3 regions of the Bacteroides sp. OM05-10AA genome follow, and region 2 is predicted to be linked to each of the others. Evidence: riboswitches for the same ligand, from Rfam matches in the RefSeq annotation. Region 2 holds a riboswitch; each other region holds the start of a gene.
The links. A riboswitch is a leader RNA that binds a small molecule or an ion and turns the genes downstream of it on or off. The one in region 2 is predicted to bind cobalamin.
Positions count from the first base shown of each region.

Region 1: linked by a shared signal. The riboswitch ahead of DXB58_RS12295 (TonB-dependent receptor) and the one ahead of DXB58_RS12930 (anaerobic ribonucleoside triphosphate reductase) in region 2 are both predicted to bind cobalamin.
Region 3: linked by a shared signal. The riboswitch ahead of DXB58_RS12345 (TonB-dependent receptor) and the one ahead of DXB58_RS12930 (anaerobic ribonucleoside triphosphate reductase) in region 2 are both predicted to bind cobalamin.

Region 1 covers NZ_QSUR01000013.1:110,791-115,085, reverse strand. The annotation lists gene cbiD (cobalt-precorrin-5B (C(1))-methyltransferase CbiD) at 1-339, opposite strand, end outside; gene cobM (precorrin-4 C(11)-methyltransferase) at 336-2,165, opposite strand; cobalamin riboswitch at 2,297-2,492, shown strand; gene DXB58_RS12295 (TonB-dependent receptor) at 2,549-4,295, shown strand, end outside.
Region 2 covers NZ_QSUR01000014.1:109,293-113,587, forward strand. The annotation lists gene DXB58_RS12915 (hypothetical protein) at 1-27, shown strand, start outside; gene DXB58_RS12920 (DUF4248 domain-containing protein) at 242-493, opposite strand; gene DXB58_RS12925 (HU family DNA-binding protein) at 744-1,256, shown strand; cobalamin riboswitch at 2,018-2,207, shown strand; gene DXB58_RS12930 (anaerobic ribonucleoside triphosphate reductase) at 2,250-4,295, shown strand, end outside.
Region 3 covers NZ_QSUR01000013.1:124,314-128,608, reverse strand. The annotation lists gene DXB58_RS12350 (DUF5074 domain-containing protein) at 1-664, opposite strand, end outside; gene DXB58_RS12345 (TonB-dependent receptor) at 661-2,724, opposite strand; cobalamin riboswitch at 2,861-3,079, opposite strand; gene DXB58_RS12340 (putative transporter) at 3,212-4,295, opposite strand, start outside.

The DNA.
Region 1 (4,295 bases), on a different contig from region 2:
ATCTTCGAAGTCATCACACCAAATGATTTCCTCCGATAATTTCGGATAGATACGTTCCAGGCGCACTACCTTGATGGTTAGTTCTTTTGCCGCGAGGAAGATATTCAGGTGGAGTTGTTGCGCAAATGGATGGGCGGCATCTATTATTAATCGGATGTCGTGTTCACGGCAGAAAGAAATGATTTTTTCTGAATCCATGTTGCCGGTCAGTCGCGTCATATTTCTGCACGTGACTTCCTGAAGGGTGCCACGTGTGGAATAATAAAAGGGTTGTCCTGCTTCATCGAGGGTTTCAGCGGCAGTGCGTCCCTCCGTCGTTCCTCCGAAAATCAGTATCATGGGCGGAAAAGATGTTTGAATTCATCAGCATATAGTCTGGATAATCCCTCCCGGTGGTCGATGGCATTACCGACTACAAGCAGGGTAGTAAGAGTCAGATGGTTGTCACGGACAATTTGAGCAAGATCTTTCAGCTTGCCGCGATATATCTTTTCTTCTTTCCAAGTGAGTTTGTAGCAGGCAGCTACGGGCGTTTCGGGAGAGTAGGCTTGCAAGAGTTCTTCCTGTACCTGCTCCACAATAGCAGCACTTAGATAGATGCACATCGTGCTTTGCGAGCGCGCCAGCAAATGAAGTTTTTCTTTCTCGGGCATCGGTGTCCGACCCTCTCCACGTGTGAGTATAATGCTTTGCACTTCTTCAGGAATGGTGAACTGTGATTTGAGGGCTGCTGCTGCGGCCTGAAAAGAAGAAATGCCGGGAGTGATGTGATACCTCATTCCGTATTGGTCGAAGAATGCCATTTGTTCGGCAATAGCTCCGTAAATACACGGGTCACCTGTGTGGAGACGTACCACAAACAATCCCTTGTCATAGAAAGACTTCATGAGGGTGAATTGTTCCTCCAATGTCATGTCTGCCGAACTTCTAACGGTAGCGCCCGGTTTGGCGTAATACGTCAGTTCGCGTGGCACCAGACTGCCGGCATAAAGAATGAGGTCTGCCTTTTCCAGCATTCTCTTGCCTCTTACAGAAATTAATTCCGGGTCGCCCGGACCGGCCCCCACAATCTCGATATGCCCGTTGTTGCGGTCACTATCAGCAGAAAGTGCTATGGCAAAGGTGAAATTATTTCCTTCGGATAGTATTCCTTTTTGCTTTTCCATCAGCAATCTGCCGTAATCGGAGGCACGGATAGCAGAACTTTCGGCCACCCCATCAACGCCTGTCACTTCTTTCACTTTTTCGGAGGGATTCGGAACGCTGATATCTGCCAGTTCTTCGGCTTTATAAATATGTAGTTCACTGTTTGAGAACTGCGTATGTAATTCTGCAATCAACGGTTCGTCTTTTTTCAGTTCAATCGTTGAAATGCTTTTCACTGCAAGTGGAGAAAGATGGTGTCGCAATAATTCATCTTTCATATAAATGCAGACTCCTTGTGGAGAACATTCTTTTTTGCAGCCTACCCCGATATGAAGCACGGGTGGATAGAACTGCAGTGTCGGGATAGGAGTGTCATATTCCCACGGACCAACAGTGATGAGCAATTGGTATTCCGCCAGCGGTATTTCTTCCAATCTATAATAGATATCTGTATGTTCCGGACGGCTCTGTTCAAGTTCGTCCGTCCCTTTATCCTTGACACTAAGCAGCAGGGCTGTCTTGTGTTTATTCACAAACTGAAAAATAGCCTGATTCATGGAAGCCGGTGTTGCCGAAGTTTTCCATCCGTAACGGGAGGTAAACGTATCCAGCGCCCACAACTGTTGATTATCACTTTGGGTGGTGACGATGGCTTCCCCTCCGGTGATTCCCGCAACGATTCGTGTCAGTTCATTGCCGCCTCCGATATGTCCGGACAGTACGGAGATAACGAAACGTCCGGTACTGTCAACGTTAATCACTGCCGGATCGGCATATTTGTTCCGGATGCAGGAAGCAATACTTCTCACACAGATGCCGAGTGCACCGATAAAAACGATTGCTTTAAAATCGGAAAAATGTTCTTTCATAAACCCGCTGTACGAGGTGATTGTTTCGCATCCCTCTGCTTCTCCTTTGAGGTATATGGCGGATTCTGCTAACTCTCTGCTTATATTCCTGGCTATGGGCAGACTTGACTCGGAGATTAAAATAATTGCTGTCTGAACGCTCTTTTCCATCCTGAAAATAATTAATTGGGGTAATGTTGCAAAAGTACAATAATAATCAGTTTCTTTCCTTGAGAGGTAGTGTAAATTTCGTGTTACTAAAAATATTTTTAGATATGTTATGAGATACAAATTAAATGTAGTAATTTTGCGGCACTTTAGGTGATGTTTTCAATCGTCCGATTGAACATAAAAGGGAATCCGGTGTGAATCCGGAGCAGTGCCCGCTACTGTAACATCCATCTATTGAAAGTTTTACTACTGCCACTGTGCCGGATGCACGGGAAGGCGAACTTTCAGGATGAAGTCAGGAAACCTGCCTAAGGAAGAAACAATAGTTAACTTGTTCTCGGGGCTAAGAACATAAACTATAGAAATTTAAGCATAATCACAAAATGTTGAAAAAACTTATTTTGACCACCATGTTGGTCGGTGTATGTTGTGTTGTGTCCGCTCAGGTTACAATCAAGGGGCGTGTGTTGAATTCTGAAACCGGAGAGCCTGTTGTCGGAGCGAATATTCGGGTGGACCATAGTCTGCAGGGGGGAACTACGAATGCAAAAGGAGAGTTTATAATCAAGGGATTGCCTGATGGCAAACAAACCCTGCAAGTATCACATCTCAATTATGAACCGCAACGGTATTCCACTTCAAAGAGTGTAAATGACGTCGTGATACGCATGACGGAAAGTCATAACAATTTAAACCAGGTGGTAGTGACCGGAACCGGAACACATCGCCGGATGGTGGATAGTCCCATCCCGGTAAATGTATTGACTGCCAAAGATATCAAGGAGGCCAATGTTACGAATCTTGAGGAGGCTCTTACCAAACTCACTTCTAACTTTTCTTTCTCTACCAGCGGTATGGGAACGGAAATGGTGCTTAATGGCTTGAATAGCGATTATATCCTTGTATTAGTGAACGGACGGAAACTGATTGGCGATGATGCGTTGATGCGCATCAACATGGCAAACGTGAAACGAATTGAAATACTGAACGGTTCGGCATCTGCGCTGTATGGTAGTGACGCCATTGGTGGAGTTATTAATATCATCACGGATGATAGCAAAAACAAGATTGACGCATCGAGTACTACCAAGGTGAGTGACCACGGACGTTTTTCGGAAGCTGTGAATCTGGATTTGAATGTTGGCAAACTTTCATCGTATACTTCTTACCAACGCCAACAGTCGGATGGCTGGAAACTTCATCCGATGACCGAAACGGTGAATAAAAAAGGGGAAGTGAAACTGGATCCTACCGATAAACAGGCTTTCACCGGTTATCATTCGAATACGGTCAACCAGAGTTTCTCTTATTCTCTGAATCATAAGACAACGCTGTATGCACAGGGTTCGTACTATAATTTCCTGAATGACCGTCCGGTAACGGAATATAAATATAATATGTATCATGAGAATTATACGTATGGTTTCGGTATGAAGTATATTGTGAATAAGAAAGCATATATCGATGCCGATTTCTATTCGGACAATTACAAATCGGCTTATGACTATATTCAGGAAAGCGGTGACTTTAAGATTGGAGATAAGGAAACCCGTAAGAAACAATATTTTTACCGGGGAAATGTGAAGAGTATTATCAAGGTGAACAGCAAGAACAAACTGTCTGCCGGATTGGAATATCTGGATGAAAAGCTGGAAAGTGAATCGGACAATATCTCTAATAAGACGCTCTACACCATGGCTTTATATGCACAGGATGAGTGGACGATTGCCGAATCTCTGCAAGCAGTAGTGGGATTGCGTTACATTTATAATGAAACATTTGAGGATCACTTCACTCCGACAGCTTCTATTATGTATAGGGAGGGTGGTTTCCGTGGTCGATTGTCTTTTGCAACAGGTTTCCGCACGCCTACTCTTTCTGAAATTTACGCTACGGATCTGGCAAAGACTACCAATCGCTATACTATCGGAAATCTGGAACTGAAACCGGAAGAAAGCAAGAATTTCTCATTGAATCTGGAATATACTCATTCCCGTTTTTCTGTATCAGCAACGGCTTTTGTCAATAATGTGACGGATATGATTAATTACCGTACTTTGAGCGATGAAGAAGCTGCACAATATGGTGATTATGATGAAGTGCGCCAGCGTGACAACATCGATAAAGTGA
Region 2 (4,295 bases):
CCGTCGGGAGAAGGTACTCCGGAATGATATAATCCTTTTCTTATATAATGGGCGGACATTTCGCTACAGATTATCTTGGATTCTTTATAACAGCAATTAGTAAGTTATAATTTGATTCGCGTGATCTGTGATGAAATGTCCGCTTTGTTTGGTTTTGCCTTGTTTGTCTTTGGTTCGTTTTTGGCTTGTTTTTGGCGTGTTTTGTCTTTGTCCGAATGATATTCCTTATAAAAGAGCCGTTTCAAGGCTCTCCTAAAAACTTGAAGAATAGCCCTACTTGTGCCGGAGTGAGCAAGATGGCTTTTTCACTATATCCGGTTTGGGCGAGTGCGGCTTGCAGTGCGGTATTCTTGGCAATCCAACTACGGAGGGTACGTCGTGCCGAGGCGGACTGTATGTGAGGCAGGTAAAGCCCGGCCAACTGGCTTTTGCTATAGGATTGTATGCGGGTACGGTTCTCTGTTTCTGTTTTTGGAGTTGTTTCTGTTTTCATATTGACTGTTTTTTAGAGGTTTATTTTGTCTGAACTCATACAAAGGTACGCCTTTTTATACCGGTTGGTTCTGTTTTGTACAGAAGCCTTTGCAGGCATGAATCGTATCAAATTGTGTTTGTCTGTTCTCTCTTGCGACGGGTTGTAACATCGTGTTTCCCTGCTTTTTTCTCTTCGTGTACTTTTGTCTTCGTAATCGGTTACAAACAGTAGTTATTTATTCATCAATCAAAAAAGAAAGGAAAATAGTATGCCATTAATTTACAAACCTTATCAGGCAACACTTGCCAACAAGGAAGGACAGAAACTTTATTATCCCCGTCTGGTGAAATTCGGGAAAATGGTCAATACGCAGAAAATGGCGGAATTGATTGCAGAAAAAGCCTCGCTGACGGCAGGTGATGTTCATAACGTGATTCGTAACCTGATGTCGGTGATGCGTGAACAGTTGCTCAACAGTCGCACGGTGCGCCTCGAAGGCTTGGGAACATTTACAATGATTGCCAAAGCAGGAGGAAAAGGAGTGGAGTTGGAGAGTAAGGTCAGCAGTTCGCAGATCACTTCATTGCGTTGTCAGTTTACCCCTGAATATACCCGTGCCGCTAACGGAAGTGCTACCCGCGCATTGACCACCGGAGTGGAGTTTGTGCACATCAAGGATGTAGCGGGTTCGTTTGTTGCCGACGATGTCATTGACAAGGACCCGGATGACGGCAACGAACCCGGTGGCGGAGGAGGCGAAGCCCCGGACCCGGCCGCTTAACCGAATTGGTTTATACCATAATTTAGGCACGGGATTACACGGATTTCGCGGTCTTTAGTGTTGTTATTGCTGCAAAGTAGCCGTGTTAATCTGTGTAATCCGTGCCTGAAAAAAAGATAGTGATTAATTAGTGACAGGTATTTAAAACGGATTATTAACCTTTAAAAGAAAACGGATGAGATTATTATTGGAAAAGTTGCTGGATATTCTTGAAGCAGTTCTGCGTTTCCGCCATCGGAGAAATGGTAAGACAGAAAAGGATTAGCCAGGTAGAGAAGAGTTAGTGTATCTGAAAAAGGTATGAAACCGAATCGTGTAAACATAATAAGACGTGTCGCCCGCACGTAGCTCGCGTAACAGGTAAAAACGTGTAGCAATCATAAAGTAGACATTAAGGTACGGAAGATGTGAAAAGTTGCCTCGTTCATTCGAGGTAGCTTTTCTTTTTTCGCATTCCGAAAATCCTTTTTCGGAAATAGGATGAAAAAGAAAAAATCAGTAGTAATTTTTAAAAGGCAGAAATATTTCTTTGATTTTGTATAGAACAAAAGAAAATAATTTCCCACTTTTGTAGCTGCAATAGGGGATATACACCCTGTGAGATGTCTGTTTTCTGGAAAAAGGATGAATGAAAACAGAAAACTTTTTGCGTTAAAATCAGAAAAAAGTTTTCCGTTTTGGAAAACTTTCTGTATCAGCGAGAAAGAAAAGTTTCCCGAAATTTAATGTTAAAAGCTAACCAAACTATTAGATAATCTTCTATCTTTGTATCCGGTTTCGGAGCTAAAAAGAGGTTTAGTCAATGAGGGAACGCTGTGTAAATCGGCGACAGTACCCGCTGCTGTAATTCTCGAAGAATCCGCACAATAGGCCACTGCATCGATGGCGGTGTGGGAAGGTGTTGCGAGGGAGGGATAAGTCAGAAGACCTGCCGGAATTTTTTAATTTTCAATTTTTAATTTTCAATTTAATAAGCTTTCGGGAGTTAAAGTTATGAACTACGCGGAAATTTGTATCATCAAACGTGATGGTAAAAGAGAAGATTTCTCTATCAGTAAGATCAAGAATGCAATCAGTAAGGCATTCAGTGCAACCGGTTTTCAGGATGAGCAGCAGTTGGTGGCTGACATCACTATGAACGTAATCAGTCAGTTTACTACTCCTACTATTACCGTAGAAGAGATTCAGGATTTAGTAGAAAAGTCGTTGATGAAAGTACGCCCGGAAGTAGCGAAGAAATACATTATTTATCGCGAATGGCGGAATACGGAGCGCGATAAGAAAACCCAGATGAAGCAAGTGATGGACGGCATCGTTGCTATCGACAAGAACGATGTCAACTTGAGCAATGCCAACATGAGCAGTCACACGCCTGCCGGACAGATGATGACGTTTGCTTCCGAAGTAACCAAAGATTATACGTATAAATACCTGTTGCCGAAACGTTTTGCCGAAGCACACCAGTTGGGAGATATTCACATTCACGACTTGGATTATTATCCGACAAAGACGACAACCTGTATCCAATATGATATGGACGACCTCTTTGAACGTGGTTTCCGCACAAAGAACGGTAGTATTCGTACCCCGCAAAGCATCCAGAGTTATGCTACTCTGGCTACCATTATCTTCCAGACCAACCAGAATGAGCAGCATGGCGGACAGGCAATTCCTGCTTTCGATTTCTTCATGGCAAAAGGTGTGGCCAAATCTTTCCGCAAGCATCTGGCATCATTCATCAATTTCTATGTCGCCATGGAAAACGGAAATCAGGCCGATGAGAAATCCATACGCACATTGATTAAAGAATATCTTCCGTCTATCAAGGCTACCGAAGCCGAACGCGAAACATTGCGCATTGCTTTGATAGCTTTACAAATCATTATAGACAAGGAACACCTTGCCCGTATCGTTGAGAAAGCTTATCAGCAGACTCGCAAAGATACCCATCAGGCCATGGAAGGATTTATCCACAACCTGAACACAATGCATTCACGCGGCGGTAATCAGGTGGTATTCAGCTCCATCAACTACGGTACGGACACTTCTGCCGAAGGTCGCATGGTGATCGAAGAATTGCTGAAAGCTACCATTGAAGGATTAGGCACAAGAGGCGAAGTACCTGTATTCCCGATTCAGATTTTCAAGGTGAAAGACGGAGTTTCTTACTCGGAGAAAGACTTTGAGAAAGCAATGAAAGCGGAAAATATCGAAGAGGCAATGACCGACCATTACGAGGCTCCCAACTTCGACTTGCTGTTGAAGGCTTGCCAGACTACGGCGAAAGCATTGTTCCCGAACTTCATGTTCCTCGACGCACCTTTCAACCAGAACGAGAAATGGAGAGCAGACGATCCGAAACGTTACGTCTACGAATTGGCGACGATGGGTTGCCGTACCCGTGTATTTGAAAATGTGGCAGGAGAAAAATCTTCTTTAGGTCGTGGCAATCTTTCATTCACTACGCTGAATATGCCGAGACTGGCGATTGAAGCCCGTATCAAGGCGGAAAACCTGATAGAGGATGAACGCAACAAGGATGCCATTGAACAGAAGGCAAAAGAAATTTTCATCGAATCCGTACATACTATGTCGGTTCTTGTAGCCGATCAGCTTTATGAACGTTATCAGTATCAGCGTACGGCCCTGGCACGTCAGTTCCCGTTCATGATGGGAAATAATGTGTGGAAAGGCGGCGGTGAGCTGAACCCGAACGAGCAGGTGGGGGATGCATTGCGCAGCGGCACGCTGGGTATCGGATTTATCGGCGGACACAATGCGATGGTGGCTCTCTACGGACAAGGTCACGGACACAACCAGAAAGCATGGGACACACTGTATGAAGCTGTGATGGAAATGAATAAAGTGGTAAACGAATATAAAGAAAAATATAACCTGAACTACTCCGTTCTGGCTACTCCTGCCGAAGGACTTTCGGGACGTTTCACCAAAATGGATCGTCGGAAATATGGAAAAATCCCCGGAGTGACAGACCGCGACTATTATGTCAACTCTTTCCACGTAGATGTGAAAGAACCG
Region 3 (4,295 bases), on a different contig from region 2:
CATCAATGGTTTTGATAACTTTGAATGTGTTCAAGTCGATGACGGATACCGTACGGTCATAATTAGGTACGCGATATCCGCCGGAGTTGGCTACATAGAGTTTGTTGCCCACAATCACCATTTCTTCCGGCTGGTAGCCGACCACACAGGTATCCTTGACAGTCAGTGTGGTAGTGTCAACACGTGCTACATACCCCAGTCTGGCGTTAGGATCTATTTTGACAGGGCCTGCATACGAACTGACGTATGCATATTTATCTTTAAAGACGATATAACGGCAATTAGGTATGGAAATTTGCGTGATGTGTTTTGCTGTTTCTACATTCATCACTTCTACGAAATGAGAACAGTTGATGATGGCATATAACTTATTTCCATAGATTTGGATATCATTTCCCACATCCCCCAATTCTTGTACGACTCCCGGGTTCCGTTCCGCATAGATATTCTTATGATAGATACCGGTTTCGTAATCAAAGTAATCAAGGGTAGCCTTGTTGCTTCCCATATTTCCTTCATTGAGTAGAAAGAAACCTTTGACAGAGGTACCGCTTACTCCGGGGGTAACTTGGTTGGGAGTTGACGGAATAATGCGTTCATCTTCGCGACAAGAAGTCGACAGAAGAACAAAACAGATAATGATGGATAGAACAGATATTCTCATAACATGACGTTTAATTTGATTTTAAAACTTGTACCGGGCATAGGATAGCATTGCACTACATCATATTGCTGATTGAAGATATTATTAATTTCTGCCGTTACACGTATTCCCGTTTTCCCCCATTGAAAAGTTTTAGATAGGGAAAAATCGTGGGTATACCAGGGCTGTGCGTAGTTCTCCGGGATATTGGCGACTGCTTCATAACGTTCACCTGTATAAATGAAACTATAGTTACAGGACCATGTTTGGTAACTTCCATTGAGGATGATGGAACCTCCATGCCAAGGTATATAAGGAATCTGGCCTCCATACCATTCACTGGTAGGATCGGTAAAATCCTGTGCCTTTTGATAGGTGTAATTGAAGAGAGTGCTAAGTTCCACCTTTCCGAAGCCCCATTCTCCTCGTATGGCTGCGTCTAATCCCCGAATTTCCACATGTCCGAGATTAATCATAGTCCAACGGAACTGGTTGGAGGTAGGCATGGCAATGATTTTATCATCTACTTCATTATAGTAACCATCTATTTGTAAGTCCAGGCTTTTCAGCCAATGGTTATTCCAGGTGTGAGAGAAAGTGATACCCACATCGTATTGAGTGGTATATTCTGGTTTTAAGTCCTTATTGCCTATAAAAGTATAATACAAATCATTGAGAGTCGGCATGCGAAAGACTTTCTTATAAAAGGCCCGTACATTCAGAGGGAGCTTGGTCAATGGTTGCCAGGTGGCTATGACAGACGGAGTGTATTTGTTTTTGGTGCCTGCATTGGCTCCTTTGGTACGTGTATTGTCGTCGACATGAGTATATAACAGGCTCGCCTGCAACATGAGGCGGTTGAAGTCAAAGGACGTGGCAGCAGAAGTCAGGATTGTATTACGGGTTGGATAGACAAAATCTATGAGATCGGCCCGTAATGTATTCCATTGAAAATCGTTGGATAATGACATACTCCACCAGGGATAGATGGTGAATAAATGGGCGGCCGAAGCATAGATTTCTTGCTGTCGGTAGTGATTGTCTACATACATGGTGGTGACATCCAGTCTGGGATCGGATAAATAGTGGAGATAGTCATAAGCATATTTTCCGTTGGCTAGCAGACTGTACCAAGGCTTAAAATAGTTTTGAAAAGATCCTTGCACAAACAGATTGGTATCCCATTGCCGGTCCTGATGGCGAAACTTACCCGGTTCTTCTCTTACCGCAGCTCCGGGGTATCCCCGTTCCGAGTTGTATAGGTATGCTTTGGCTTTCCATTCTCCTTTGGGGACTTTTCCGAAGAATGCATTCTCCAAACGTAACATTCTTACGTCTCCATTTTGACGAACAGCTGTTGTGTCGTAACCATCTTTCTTGGCGTATGTGAATTTATATCGTCCTGATGTATACATATACTCCGTACTGATGGAACTGCTTATTCGTTCGTTGAAACGGTGTTCCCAAAGTAGTGACGGATTGATGGTGGAGAATGAACCGCCTTTCACCCCGATGTTCAGATTGTTTTTCTTTTCCCCTTTGAATATGGGCTTTCGTGTCTGCATATATATGGCACTTGCGGAACTATAATCTTTGGCAGGTTGGAAGATGGCACTTTTTTGACCATTATACAGTGAAATGACTTCCATATTATCTAATGAAAACCGGCCTAGATCGACGACTCCATTTTGCGCATTTCCTAATTCAATACCATCATAAAATACTCCGACATGATGACTGCCCATACTTCGTATATTGACGGTTTTTAGTCCTCCAATACCTCCGTAATCTTTTATCTGTACTCCGGAAAAGTAGCGCAAAGCATCAGCAACGGAGTAAACATTGAGCTTCTCCAGTTCTTTGCCGGACAGAATCTGTACAGGAGACATCTTTTTTTGCATCCGGTTGCTGTAGATAGTAACTTCTTTGAGTTTGAGAAGTGTATCAGACAGAGAAGTCTGATGCCGAACCCTGGACTGGGAAATGGCCGGTAATGTGGTAAATAAAGATAGAATCAAACATAATATCCACCGTAAATGGATACAATGCTTATGGTATGAATGGACTTGAATAGAAAGCATGTCTTTTATTTTATAGGTATAAAAAATCCGTTTGTTCAGATCTGAATTCAATCTACACAAACGGACATATAGCTATTATACCAAATAAAAGATAATTGCTTATTTTCTATTTGACTACTACCCGAAATCCCGCAGGTGTAAATCAGAGCATCAAGGCAGGTCTTCTGACTCATCCCATTTTGCAACGCCTTCCCAGATAAACTATCCAGTGACTTTCGTGTTGCAATTTTGCTCTCTGATTACAAGGAGCGGAGATTTACAGCAGCAGGTTCTGTTGCCGGTTTACACGGCATTCCCTTTTCATTCCTTAACAACGTGAAAGTTGTTCAAGGAAACCTTAACGGCACAAAGTTAGAAAGTTTTTATTAATTAGTTTGTTTTATTCTAAAAAAATATCCCACTGACCAATAACAAATATTCCGGCATCTGATTCTGTTTTCCCCATTTGTTAATAATCAATTGGATGGAAAAAGGATATATTAATATGTTATCCCAACGACAGAATCAATATTTGTGCCGTCAATACTCGCAGAAACATGGTGAGCGGATATACCGTAGCGTAACCAACGGCAGGTGCATCACAGGAGGTCAGGTCATTGGAGTAAGCCAATGCCGGCGGATTGGTAGTAGAACCAGCCAGAACCCCGATAAGCGTGAAATAATTCAGCTTGCAATAATACCGTCCTATCAATCCTGTAATCAGAAGTGGCAGGATGGTTATAATGACTCCGTAGCCTACCCATACATATCCTCCGCCATGAATGACTGTGTCTACAAAGCCTTCGCCTGCTCCCAAACCTACGCAGGCGAGGAAGATGGAAATACCGATTTCACGAAGCATCAGGTTGGCACTCATGGTGGTATAAGTAATCAGCTTGTATTTCGGACCGAAACGGCTAATCAGGATAGAAACGATGAGCGGACCGCCTGCCAATCCTAGTTTCACAGGTTGTGGAATTCCGGGAAATGCGAAAGGAAGACTTCCCAGAATACATCCTAAAGCGATACCTATAAAGATAGGAATCAGGTTCGGATGATTTAAGCGTTTCATGGAGTTGCCAAGTACTTTCTCTGCATGGGCAACAGCCAGTTCGGAACCTACAATGGTGACACGGTCTCCCATTTGTAACTGTAATTGTGGAGAGGCTACCAAGTCTACTCCCGAACGATTGACGCGGGTGATGTTTGCTCCGAAGTTATTTCTGATTTTGAGTTGTGAAAGCGTTTTCCCGTTCAATTCCGGTTTAGTAATCAGGATACGGCGTGAAATGAGCTCTTTGTTCAGTTGTTCCCATTCCATTTTGATTTCCTTTCCGAAGAATACAGTGATTGCTTCCACGTCAATCGGGGTAGAGATCACTAATATGATATCCCCTACATGTAGGGTTGTCTCGGAATTAACCAATTCGGTTTCTCCACCTTCGCGGTGTTTGATGCGGGAAATGACAAATTTACGGTTCAGTAACGGGCGGAGTTCTTTAATCTTGATACCGTTTACCGATTCGTTTCTCACCTCGATGGAGATAGGGCGTACAGTAAGTTCCTGAAGATGTCCCAGACCGACTTCTGCA